2 regions of the Pseudarthrobacter sp. NPDC092202 genome follow, and region 1 is predicted to be linked to the other one. Evidence: predicted binding sites of a transcription regulator. Region 1 holds the regulator's gene; the other holds the start of a gene.
What was found. The regulator HrcA, encoded in region 1, represses chaperone genes, less so after heat shock. The targets are predictions, from matches to a motif close to TTNGCACTCGNNNNNNNCGAGTGCNAA.
Positions count from the first base shown of each region.

Region 2: groES (co-chaperone GroES) is a predicted target of HrcA. The motif match lies at 2,487-2,513, and genes of this name have one in related genera.

Region 1 is NZ_JBIVRG010000002.1:313,150-319,650, reverse strand. Features, by position in the region: gene hemW (radical SAM family heme chaperone HemW) at 1-17, shown strand, start outside; gene ACIQF4_RS04865 (DUF4870 domain-containing protein) at 143-562, opposite strand; gene ACIQF4_RS04860 (DUF3097 domain-containing protein) at 715-1,560, opposite strand; gene hrcA (heat-inducible transcriptional repressor HrcA) at 1,737-2,750, shown strand; gene dnaJ (molecular chaperone DnaJ) at 2,832-3,959, shown strand; gene ACIQF4_RS04845 (16S rRNA (uracil(1498)-N(3))-methyltransferase) at 3,962-4,735, shown strand; gene ACIQF4_RS04840 (GerMN domain-containing protein) at 4,763-5,710, opposite strand; gene ACIQF4_RS04835 (PhoH family protein) at 6,081-6,501, shown strand, end outside.
Region 2 is NZ_JBIVRG010000001.1:243,860-250,360, forward strand. Features, by position in the region: gene ACIQF4_RS01220 (SAM-dependent methyltransferase) at 1-1,152, opposite strand, end outside; gene ACIQF4_RS01225 (hypothetical protein) at 1,206-1,583, shown strand; gene ACIQF4_RS01230 (DMT family transporter) at 1,505-2,443, opposite strand; gene groES (co-chaperone GroES) at 2,671-2,964, shown strand; gene groL (chaperonin GroEL) at 3,042-4,652, shown strand; gene ACIQF4_RS01245 (dihydrofolate reductase family protein) at 4,753-5,352, opposite strand; gene ACIQF4_RS01250 (dihydrofolate reductase family protein) at 5,352-5,963, opposite strand; gene ACIQF4_RS01255 (ATP-dependent DNA ligase) at 6,032-6,501, shown strand, end outside.

The DNA of each region.
Region 1 (6,501 bases):
GGGTCCTGCCGGACTAGCGGTTTCAAGCTGGGCCCAGGCCGCGAGGGCCCCGGCACGAGCTTGCGAGTGCTGGGAGCCGGAGGGTGGGCCCACGCGGGCGAGGGCCCCGGCACGAACTTGCGAGTGCTGGGAGCCGGAGGGACTACTTAATCCAGCGCAGGTTGTATTGGTAGCGGTGCGGCTGTCCCTTGTTCACATGGATGCCGGCCGCCACGGAGTAACAGGTCAGGGCAATCCAGATGAGGGTGGCAATCACGGCGAAGATGTTGCCGATCACCGGAACGAACACCAGGATGTTCGCCACTACGGCGGCGATGGTGGGAGGCAGGCTGAAGTTCAGCGCTTCCTTGGACTCCTGCGCCGTGAAAGGGCCCCTGTCCCGGAAAATGAGGTAGATCAGCAGAGCAGGAACGCAACCAAGGATTCCGCCAAAGTGCGCCATGGTGGCCCACTGCCGGTCTTCGCTGGCTGTCAGGGGCAGCGCATTCGCCGGAACGCCATGGTATTCCGAACGGCCCTGGCCGCCCTGGGTGTCCCTGTGATCGCGTGCGTTTTCTGCCACAGTCTGTTCCTTCTAAAAGTGCAATGGTGCTGGCTAAGAATGCATATCGGTTGAGGCGGACTGCAAATGACGCAGATCCGCAGTACCAAGAATACTGGCTGGAGGCGCGGATGCTGCTCCAGGGCTTTACGCACGGCGGCGCGGCGGTCCCGTCAGGGAACCGTCAGGAAGTCGATGACTTCCTCCACCCTCCCGAGCAGGGAGGCTTCCAGGTCCGCGTAGGTGCGAACGGCACCCAGCAACTTCTGCCACCCAAGCCCAATATCCTCCTTGGTGGCGTGGGGCCAGCCGAACGCGGCAAGGATCCCGGTCTTCCAGTCCTGCCCGCGCGGCACCACCGGCCATTTTTCGATGCCCAGCACGGCAGGCCGGATCGCCTGCCAGACGTCCACGTAGGGGTGGCCTACGATCAGCACGTTCCCGGCAGCCCCTGGTGAGGCCATCACGGCGTCTGCAATGCGGGACTCTTTGGAGTCGGGCACCAGGTGGTCCACCAGGACGCCCAGCCGCCGGCCCGGACCGGGCCTGAAGTCGGCCACTGCCGCGGCAAGGTCGTCGATGCCATGGAGGGGTTCGACGACGATGCCTTCCACCCGAAGGTCGTCTCCCCAGACCTTTTCCACCAGTTCGGCGTCGTGCTTTCCCTCCACCCAGATTCGGCTCGCCTTGGCGACCTGCGCACGCTGGCCGGCCACCCGGACCGAACCTGATGCCGTCCTGCCTGTGGCGGCGGGGGCCTGCCGCGGCGCCGGGGGAAGGAGCTTGATGGCCTGGCCTTCGAGGAGGAAGCCGAAGCCCAGGCGGAAAGACCTGGATTTGCCGCGCCTGTCTTCCAGCGCCACCACATGCATGCCCCCGGACTTCTCCACGCGGGTCACGGCGCCCACCCAGCCGGACTGGACGTCCTCCAGCACCATTCCCCGTTCAACAGGAACTTCGGGCAGTTGAGCCTTTGACGGAGCGGACATGTCCTGGGGGCCCCAGTTCTGGTACTGCATGATTCACTCCGCCTAGCGCTCGATCACAGGGTCCGGAATTTCGCCCGGAGCGGTACCAATGCTAGCAACGGGGAGAGGCATAATAGACTGTTAGCACTTGGGCATGTCGAGTGCTAAACGATGAGCGGCACAGCGCGGGCGGCGCGGCCGCCCCGAATCCTGGATGGAGGTGGAGTGTGAGCGAGCCACGCAAACTTGAAGTACTCCGTGCCATCGTGGAGGACTACGTCCACTCCCGCGAGCCCGTGGGGTCCAAAGCCCTGGTGGAGCGCCACCATCTCGGTGTGTCCAGCGCAACCATCAGGAACGACATGGCGGCCCTGGAGGAAGAGGGCCTGATTACGGCTCCGCACACCAGCGCCGGCCGGATCCCCACCGACAAGGGCTACCGGCTGTTCGTCGACCAGATCTCCGCCGTGAAGCCGCTGTCCCAGGCGGAGCGCCGCGCCATCCAGTCCCTGCTGGAAGGTTCGGATGACCTGGACGACGTCCTGGACCGGACCGTCCGGCTCCTGTCGCAGCTCACCAACCAGGTTGCAGTGGTCCAGTACCCGCACCTGAGCAGGGCACTGGTCCGGCATATCGAATTCGTCCTCCTGGCCCCGCGGAAGGTGCTGGTGGTGTTAATCGCCAACAGCGGCAAGGTGGAGCAGCGTGTTATCGACGTCGGGCAGGACCTGGGGGACGAAGGCCTGGCGGGCCTGAGGGCGCGCTTCCTTGGATCGCTTGCCGGTACACCGCTGAGCCAGCTGGCCCAGTCCCTGCCGGCGGTGGTGGCCACGGCCGCCCCGGGGCAGCGGCAGGCGGCCCAGGCCCTCGCGATCGGCCTTGAGGCGCTGGCACAGAGCAGCCGCGAGGAACGCATGGTCATGGCGGGAACAGCCAATTTGGCGAGGTCCAACGTGGACTTCCCGCTCAGCATCGGCCCGGTGCTCGAAGCTCTTGAGGAGCAGGTTGTTATGCTCCGCCTGCTGAGCGAGATGGCGCAGGACCACCGCGGGGTGGCTGTCAGCATCGGCCGTGAGAATCCCTATGACGGACTGGCCGAGGCATCGGTTGTAGCCACGGGGTACGGGCCGGACAGCGCAGCGAAAATCGGCGTGCTCGGACCAACACGCATGGACTATCCCACCACCATGGCTGCCGTCAGGGCAGTTGCCCGCTACCTTTCCCGGATCCTGGGCCCCTGAGGCCCATCCGGGGCCACTGGACACCCACAGCATTTCCAGCAGTCCGACTGCAGGCAGTACAACAAGGAAGAGATACGAACTTTGAGCAGCCACTACGACGTCCTTGGAGTCTCACCGGAGGCCACGGGAGAAGAGATCAAGAAGGCCTACCGCAAGCTGGCACGCACCCTGCACCCGGATGTCAACCCGGGTGAGGATGCGTCGGACCGCTTTAAGGCTGTGACCCACGCCTATGAAGTCCTGTCCGATCCGCAGAAACGCCGGGTGTATGACACCACGGGCAACGAAAACGGTACGGACAACGGCTTCGGCGGAGGCAGCTACGCCGGCCAGGGATTCGCGTTCCAGGACATCTTTGACACCTTCTTTGGCGCCGGCGGTTCCACCGGCCCGGCGTCCCGCGTGCGGCGCGGGCAGGATGCCCTCATCAGCGTCCGGATCGAATTGCGTGACGCTGTCTTCGGTGTCAACAAGAAGCTTGAGGTGGACACTGCCGTCACGTGCCCAACCTGTGAGGGTTCCTGCTGCCAGCCCGGCAGCCATCCTGAACGCTGCGACATCTGTGGCGGCAGCGGCCAGGTACAGCGCGCCGTCCGGTCCATCCTGGGGCAGGTCATGACCGCGGCTCCTTGTGGAACCTGTGAGGGCTTCGGCACCGTCATCAAGGACCCGTGCAACGAATGCAGCGGGCAGGGGCGCATCCGCAGCCGCCGTTCGCTGACCATCAAGGTTCCCGCCGGCGTAGCCACCGGAACACGCATCCAGCTCTCCGGCCAAGGGGAGGCAGGCCCGGCCGGCGGGCCTTCCGGTGACCTGTACGTTGAAATCCGCGTCAACAACGACGCCACCTACGTCCGCGACAATGACGATCTCCACGCCACCCTGCACATCCCGATGACGGCCGCCGCCCTGGGCACCGAAGTGAGCCTGGAAACGTTCGACGGGCCACAGGAGATCGACGTCAAGCCCGGCACCCAGTCCGGTGAAATCATTACGCTTCGCGGACTTGGCGTGACCCACCTGCGCGGTTACGGCCGTGGCGACCTCAAGGTCCACCTGCAGGTTGAAACGCCCGCCAAGCTTGATGCCGCGCAGGAAGAGCTCCTGCGCCAGCTGGCCCAAATGCGCGGTGAGCAGATCACCGAGGGCAAGCTTGCGGCCAGCGGCGGCATGTTCGCCAAGCTCCGGGACCGGCTCGGTAACCTGTAGCGGTGAGCAACCCTGTCTTCTTCACCCCGCCCGGGTCCCTTGACCACATGACGGCGGGGCAGGCCTTTGTCCTCGAGGGGACCGAGGCGCGGCACGCCGTCACGGTCAAGCGGCTCGCCCCGGGCGAGCCCGTCGACATTGTTGACGGGGCGGGTACGCGGATGAGCGGACGGGTGCTTTCGGCGTCGCCCGCCGCCCTCGAGGTGGAGTGCACCGCCATTGGGCTGGAGGAACGGCCGGCCACAAGGCTGGTCCTGGTGCAGGCCCTGGCCAAGGGCGACAGGGATGAGCTCGCCATTGAAACGGCCACCGAACTGGGTATCGACGCCGTCATACCCTGGCAGTCTGAGCGGTCCATCGTGCGGTGGAAGGGCGACCGGGCAGCCAAGGCCCACGCGAAGTGGCAGTCAGTGGTGGCGGCAGCAGCCAAGCAGGCGCGCCGCGCGTGGGTCCCCGAGGTGCGGCCCGCCGTCGACACTGCCGCCTTGGCTGGACTGGTGGAGGCCGCAGGGCTGGCCATTATCCTCCATGAGGATGCCGTGCGCCCACTGCGCACCGTACTGGAAACCTGGCAGGGCCGGGAGGGAACGGAACCCCGCGAAGTCCTGCTGATCGCCGGGCCGGAAGGCGGCATCAGCCCCAGGGAAGTAACAAGGCTCTGCGGCAAGGGCGCCCTCACCGCCCTGCTGGGGCACCATGTCCTGCGCTCCTCAACCGCCGGACCGGCCGCCGTTGTGCTTGCCAGCGACGTCCTGGGCCGCTGGACCGCGCCCTGAACCTGCCGGCGTATCCCGGACGGGCAACTACCGGACCTTGAAAGCCCGCGAGTCCTCATTCTGGTCCGGCTGATCGCCGGCGCCGGCCTGGGCCACCTTCAGTTCATAGTCGCCGGCCGGCAGGGTGAGGGCAAGCGTAAACAGCCCTGCCTGGCCCGGCTCCGCGGCCGCCGTCGTCTCCCCGGTCAGGAACGGCACCTTGGTGCCGTCCTCTTCCGCCCGCAGGATCTGCCACCGGAGCTTCCCCCCGGGAAGCGTGCTGCGCCCGGTGATCTTGACACTCCCGGCAGCAACTTCTGTGTTTTCCTGCGGGTCGATGATCCAGACAGGGGCCACCATGCCGGCGGCCCTGGTCATCAGCTCACCCAGCTGGATGTGGCCGAAAGCAACGTAGTCGGTATGCCCGTCCACCAGGATCCGCACCCGGATCTGCTGCCCGGAATCGATAAGCCCTGAACTCGCCGCAGCCGCGGTGGCCGTGTACACAAGCTGCTGGACAGCGCGGCCGGCCATGTCGGCGTCGAGGTTGCTGTTGAAAGCGTCCTCCGAGACATCCACGGTGATCACGTCCTTGCCCGAGATGGACGTGGCCAGCTGGCCCGGGCTCTGCCATGGGGTAAAGAAATCCGGATCAAGGGGCTTGTCCGACATCATCGCCCGCAAGGCCCGCGTCACCGGGTTCTCCTGTTCGGGCACATCCCGAAATTCACGGTAAAGGAACACGCTGCTGTTGCTCCGGCCAATCCAGTAGACAGGCGCTTTGTTGGACGACTGCGTGGTCTCCAGCGGCGCGCTCGTGGAAGGCGCGGTCCCGGTCGCGGCGGGAGCGGAGCCCAGCGCGCTGGTGGGTGAGGGACTTGGCTCGGCCAGGCAACCCGCCAGGAGCGGGGCCGCCATCAGAACCACTGCCAGGACGCCAGGGCGCACAGTGCCGCCAGGTCGTCCTGCCCTGCGGGGCGCAGCAGATTCCGGCACGTTTGTTGCCTGTCCTTTCATGAATGGCGGGCCGCTCCCCAAGCGGCAGATCCAGCACTGGCTGGATTTCCAGCATGGCACAGGGCCTGGAGCTGAAGGGCCGAATACGGGCCTCCCGGTGGAACTGCAACGGGAACGATATGAGGCCGATATGAAGTTGATACCTAATGGCCGAACCAAAAGGCCCTGCCGTGTTGCCGGAGGCCGCCTGCCATTTCCCTTTCAGTCGTTGATGCCGTCCTGGCGTAAGATGGAGGGATCGCTGGTCAAGGCGCAACCGGTACATCGTCCAAGTACAACGTCTCCGGCCGCCGGCAGCGGGAATTGTTCCGGAGACTTTGAGGGGATCACGGGCCTGCGGGCCATCACTATGACTGAATCAGCGAATGGCAAGCGCCGGCTCAACACGGGAGAAGGCGCTGCGGGGGAATTTCCCCATACCCTCCCCGGCAGCCGTACCGAGGTAGTCCTTTTCGACAACTCCGACCAAATGGTGCAGTCCCTTGGCAGCCACGATGAGGCCCTGCGGTACATCGAGGAACAGTTCCCGGACGTCAACTTCCATGTCCGCGGCAATGAGCTCTCCATCACCGGGCCTGCCAGCGACGTGCCCCGCATCATGCGGCTCCTCCACGAGGTCCGCGGCCTCGTGGCCCGCGGCACTGTGATCAGCCCGGCGGTGCTGCAGCAGCTTGTAGCGCTGCTCCGCACGCAGTCCCTGCAGAATCCCGTGGACGTGCTGACCCACGACATCCTGTCGAGCCGCGGAAAAACCATCCGCCCGAAGACGC
Region 2 (6,501 bases), on a different contig from region 1:
CTTCCCGCCTGCGTTCTTCCCGCTTGGGAGGAGCTGCTTGCGGAGTTCCTCGGGCGTGACGGCGGTGCCGCGCTTCTTGATGTCCAGCACGCCGATGCCGTTGTCCTTCACCCAGGCCTTGAGCGCCTTGACGTTGTACGGCATCACGTCCAGGACCTTATAGGCGCGGGCAAAAGGTGTGTCCACCAGTTCCGGCGCACACACATAGGCGATGTGCTCATCCACCAGGTGTCCGCCGAGCTGCAGCGCAACATCGGCCACCAGCCCGGCGCGGATCACCGCGCCGTCGGGTTCGTACAGGTAGCCCTCCACCGGACCCACCGGAGCCGTGGGGCCGGCGCCGAAGTCTTCGCCGCTGGTCAGCTCCGCCGCGCCCTGGGCACCGAGGACCAGCGCGGCCCGGCGGACACCGGGGCGCCGCACGGCGTTGAACCACAGCGCAACCTCCGTCACATCCCCGGCCACGGAGACCCACTGCGCTTCGCAGCCGGCCGGGACGGAATCGTGCGGCATGCCCGGCCCCATCTTGACGCCCACGGCCAGGCCGGAGGCCGCCAGGTTCTCAACGAAGGACAGTGGCGGGGAAAAGGCCTCCGGGTCCCAGATCCGCTTGGTGCCGGACGTGGAGGTGACGCGGCGCGCCGGGTCCAGCCAGACGCCGTCGATCCCGTCCAGCGGCACTGCCGTGGCATCCGCATGGACCACGGTGGCGTTGGGGAAGGGGATCAGGTTGACGGTGGCGCACGCGGCGGTGGTCTCATCCATCTCCACGGCGGTGACGGTGATGTCCATGGAGGCCAGTGCCAGGGAGTCGGCGGCCAGCCCGCAGCCAAGGTCGGCAACGTGACGGATTCCTGCCTCCGCGAACCGCTGGGCGTGGCGTGCTGCAACGTTGAGCCGGGTTGCCTGTTCCAGTCCGGCCTGGGTGAACAGCATGCTCCGGGCAAACTCACCGAACTTGGCGGCAGCCCTGGTGCGGAGCCTGGACTGGGTCAGGACGGCGGAAACCAGTTCGGGGGAGTGGCCGGCCTTGCGCAGGGCCGAGTTCAGCTCGAAGGACTTCTCCTCCTGGTAGGGGCCCAGGGACGCCAGAAGCTCCCAGCCTTCAGGGGTGAGCAGTGGTGCGATCTGGTCCTGGGGAGCTTGAGCCATGGGTTCCAGCCTAGTGGAGGAGCGGCATGCCGGCGGCCGATAGTGTTGAAGCCATGAACGACAGTGCAGGTTCCCCGCAGTCCCATCAGCACCACCCGGGGGGCCTGGCGCGGTTCGCCCGCCCGGCAATGATTGCCAGCGCAGTGGTGGCCGTGGTGTGCATCGCGCTGCTTGTGATCATCTTCTTCCTGGACGCTTTCAATGCCACTGTGTATTCCGTGGGCGGCAACAGCATCCAGGATGACACCCAGGAGGCGCAGGACATCCGCGGGCTGTACGCCGGAGCCCGCGCCGGCAGCATCTTCTTCCTGGTTGCCTCGCTCATGGTGGCCGCGGCCGCCGCGGTGCTGCTTTACCGCGGGCGGAACTCCGCAGGCGGGGATGAGGGCGACGGCGGGGAGGACGTCGACTTCGACGATCTGGGCCGCTGAGGTGCTTTCCCTCCGGCACTGGTCAGGAGGACCCCGGAGATGACCAGGATGCCGCCCAGGACCTGGGGCACCGTGACGGGCTGGCCCAGCGCAACCGTGATGACCGCAGTAAATACGGCAATGAGGTTGAGGTAGTTTCCGGCATTCGCCGCAGTGGTGCGTTTCAGAGCCAGGTTCCAGAGCAGGTAGGAACCCAGCGAGGGGAACAGGACGATGTAGGCCAGGGACCAGCCCTCCGGGGCCGTGGCCGGCAACCCCGCCCCCGTGGCCACGGCACAGGGAGCCAGGATAACCGCCGCCATGGCCACCTGCACCGCGGTGGACGTGATCGCAGGGACGGACAGCCTGCGGGCGGTGATCGTGTAGAAGCCCCACACGGTGATCGCCGCGACGATCAGCAGCTCGCCGGCATCGATCGAAAAGGTCAGCAGCCGCTCCAGCTCGCCGCCGGTGAGGACCAGCAGGACTCCGCAGAGGCCCAGCACAATCCCCGCCCAGCCCAGGGGGCGCGGCCTGTCCCGGAGCAGGACCACGGCCAGGACCATGATGAGGGCGGGGTTCGCGGCGGTTACAAGGGAAGCGTTCAGGGCCAAGGTGTGGCCCAGGGCGCTGTAAAGCAGCAGGGTGTAAGCGCTCATCCCCAGGCAGCTCAGGAGCAGGAGGGCCGGCCAGTGGCGCAGGACAGCGCGCCAGTCCGGCTTTTCCACCAGCTGCGCCAGGACCAGCAGCGGCACGGCGGCCAGGGCCCACCGCCAGAACGTCAGCTGGAGGGGCTCCATGGTTTTCATGGCAGCCTGGCCAACAACGAAGTTGCCCGCCCAGAAGAGGGTGGCAAGAGTCAGGTAAATGGCGGCTCGCACCCGGCCAATTTACACGCAGTCACGTTCCGCCCATGACGAAACTCTGGCACTCGCCTTGACCGAGTGCTAACCCTTGCATACAGTCTCTATTAGCACTCTCCCTAGGAGGGTGCTAATACATGAAGAGCTGCCAGCCAGGCTGCTGCCGGCACCGCGACGACGGTTTGCCAGCCACGGCGGAAAGCTTTCCAGTCCACGAATTTGCTGACGAAGAAGGAGAGGTCCGAGTGTCGGTCTCTATTAAGCCTCTTGAGGATCGTATTGTTGTCCGCCCGCTCGAAGCCGAGCAGACCACGGCTTCCGGCCTGGTGATCCCGGACTCCGCACAGGAGAAGCCGCAGGAAGGCGAAGTTGTTGCAGTTGGCCCCGGCCGCTTTGAAGACGGCAACCGCGTTCCTGTCGACGTAGCCGTCGGCGACGTCGTTATCTACTCCAAGTACGGCGGAACCGAAGTCAAGACCGGCGGCACCGAGTACCTCGTGCTCTCCGCCCGCGACGTCCTGGCGATCGTCGTAAAGTAACTCTCCGGATCCCCGTGCCGCTGGTCATGCTTTCTGCTGGTCAGCTGCGCGGGGTTCTGTCTTGAAAGGACAAAACCATGGCAAAGCAGCTTGCGTTTAACGACGCTGCCCGCCGGTCTCTTGAAGCCGGCATCGATAAGCTCGCCAACACCGTCAAGGTGACGCTCGGCCCCCGCGGCCGCAACGTCGTCCTGGACAAGAAGTGGGGCGCTCCCACCATCACGAACGACGGCGTCACCATCGCCCGCGAAGTGGAACTTGACGACCCCTACGAGAACCTTGGCGCGCAGCTGGCCAAGGAAGTAGCCACCAAGACCAACGATGTTGCCGGTGACGGCACCACCACGGCAACCGTCCTGGCGCAGGCGCTGGTCAAGGAAGGCCTGCGCAACGTAGCGGCAGGTGCCGCCCCCGGCCAGATCAAGCGCGGCATCGAGGTTTCCGTTGAAGCCGTTGCCGCCCGCCTGCTCGAGAACGCCCGCCCCGTTGAAGGCACCCAGGTGGCCAACGTTGCAGCGATCTCCGCCCAGAGCGACGAGGTTGGCGAACTCCTCGCCGAGGCCTTCGGCAAGGTTGGCAAGGATGGTGTGATCACCATCGAGGAATCCTCCACCACGCAGACCGAACTGGTCCTCACCGAGGGCATGCAGTTCGACAAGGGCTACCTTTCCCCGTACTTTGTCACCGACGCGGAACGCCAGGAAGCAGTCCTCGAGGACGCCCTCATCCTGATCAACCAGGGCAAGATCTCCAGCATCCAGGAATTCCTGCCGCTGCTGGAGAAGGCGCTGCAGAGCTCCAAGCCGCTCTTCATCATTGCCGAAGACGTTGACGGCGAGGCCCTGTCCACGCTGATCGTCAACCGCATCCGCGGCACCCTGAACGTTGTTGCCGTCAAGGCTCCGGGCTTCGGTGACCGCCGCAAGGCCATGCTGCAGGACATCGCCACCCTCACCGGTGCACAGGTTGTTTCCCCGGAACTGGGCCTGAGCCTGGACACCGTTGGCCTTGAGGTGCTGGGTACCGCCCGCCGCATCACGGTCACTAAGGACAACACCACCATCGTTGACGGCGCAGGCTCGGCCGAAGACGTGGCAGCACGCGTAGCCCAGCTCCGCGCCGAGCTGACCCGCACCGATTCCGACTGGGACCGTGAAAAGCTCCAGGAGCGCCTGGCCAAGCTGGCCGGCGGCATCGGTGTCATCAAGGTTGGCGCCGCCACCGAGGTTGAGCTCAAGGAAAAGAAGCACCGCATCGAGGACGCTGTGTCCTCCACCCGCGCTGCCCTTGAAGAAGGCATCGTTGCCGGTGGCGGTTCGGCCCTGATCCACGCCCTGAAGGCACTGGATGAGGACCCCGCCGTCAAGGCACTCGAAGGGGACGCCGCCGCTGCTGTGGGCATCGTCCGCCGCGCCCTGGTCCAGCCGCTGCGCTGGATCGCCCAGAACGCGGGCTTCGACGGCTACGTTGTGACCTCCAAGGTTGCCGGCCTGGAAACCAACAACGGCTTCAACGCCAAGTCGGGCGAGTACGAGGACCTGATCGCTGCCGGCGTGATCGACCCCGTCAAGGTCACCCGTGCGGCCCTCCGCAACGCGGCCTCCATCGCTGCCCTGGTTCTCACCACCGAGACCCTTGTCGTCGAAAAGCCGGCCGAAGAAGACGAGCACGCAGGCCACAGCCACTGATCCCTACCGTCTCCCTGACGGCGTGGGTCCAGTCCTGCACGCACAAGAAACCGGTCCAGCATCCGCTGGGCCGGTTTTTTGGTGCGGGAAACGCAGTCGCCTACTTCTTCACGGCGTAACGGACGTGGGTGGCGAACGGTGAACTGACGGCCTTCAGGATCTCCAGGTCGACGTCATGCTGGAAGCCGTCGAAAAGGCGCTTGCCGGCGCCCAGGACCACCGGGGCCGTTGACAGCGCCAGTTCGTCCACCAGCCCGGCGGCCAGTGCCTGCCGGATCACGTCCGCGCCGCCGCCAATCGATACGTCGAGGCCGCCGGCCGCTTTGCTGGCCTGTGCAAGGGCTTCCTCGAGCCCCGATACGAACGTGAATCCGGACGAAGCCGCGGGCTGGTCCGCTACACGGTGGGTGAGCACGATCAGCGGCCCGGGGAACGGGTTGGTCCCTCCCCACGCTCCCGCCGCGTCATACATCCCGCGCCCTACGATCCCCGCACCCAACCCCGCAACGAGCTCCTCGTAGAATTCCCTGTCCGGGCCGTGCATCGCAAAGTCGTGGCCGCCGTCGTAGGTCCACGGGCCGCCCATCACCCAGTAGTGCAGCCGTTCTCCACCCCGGCCCAGGCCGTACGTGGGACCGTCGCCGGGGCCGGTGATGTACCCGTCAAGCGACGTTGTGATTGCTGCGATGACCTTGGCCATTACGTGCCCTGCGTGGCCGGCATGTCCTGCGTCTCCACAGCGCCCGCACGCTCGTAGGCCAGCGACACCGCCCCCTTCGGGAAGGTGCGCGCCGGCTCCGCGAGGCGGTAGGTGGCGGGGACGGTCCCGGCGTCGAAGAGGCGCTTGCCCTGGCCCAAAGTAACGGGATAGAGCCAGAGGTGGAGGCGGTCAAGCACCTCTGCCGTCAGCAGTGAACGGATCAGGACGCCGCTGCCGAACATGTGGACCTGTTCGTACTCTTCACGCAGCCGGCCCGCGGCCGTGGCATTGGGCAGGACTGTCGTTCCCGCCCAACTGGGATCGGACAGGGTGCTGGAGACTACGAACTTTGGCACCCGGTTGAGCGCGGCGCCAATGTCGCCGGACTGGTGGGGCCAGTAGGCCGCGAAGATGTCATAGGTCCTGCGGCCCAGAAGCAGGGCGTCCATGCTGCTGATGCCGGCCTCGATGGCCGCTTCCGCCTCGTCGTCGGACACGGGAGCCTGCCAGCCCCCGTGGGCAAAGCCGCCCTCGGTGTCCTCTTCGCGGCCGCCGGGCGCCTGGTACACGCCGTCGAGGGTGATGAACAGGTTCGCGACGATGATTCCCATGCGTCCAGTCTGGAACTCCCGTCCGGAGCTGTCCATAGTGGACGGGCCGGGCGTGGCAGACTGATGCCATGCTGCTCGACGAGCTCGTGAAAACTACGGATACGGTCGCAGCCACGCGCTCCCGGCTCGCGAAGGTGGACGCGTTGGCGGACCTGCTGCGCCGGCTGGAACCAGCGGAAATCGCGACGGCGGTGGGCTTGCTGACCGCCAGGCCGCGCCAGGGCCGGGTGGGGGTGGGATGGCGCGGCATGTCTGCAGCCATGGGGGAGCCGGCCCAGGAACCGGCCCTCACCCTCGCCGACCTCGACGCCGCCTTAGACCGGTTGCTCGCCACCGCGGGGGCCGGGTCTGCGGCGGAGCGCGCCGCGACGCTTCGGACACTCACGGCGGCGGCTACGGAAAGGGAGCAGGCCTTCATCTCCGGCGTGCTGCTGGGGGAGCTGCGCACCGGTGCGCTTGAGGGGGTGCTGACGGATGCCGTTGCCCGTGCCTCGGACCGGCCCGTCGCCGCCGTACGGCGCGCGGCGATGCTCTCCGG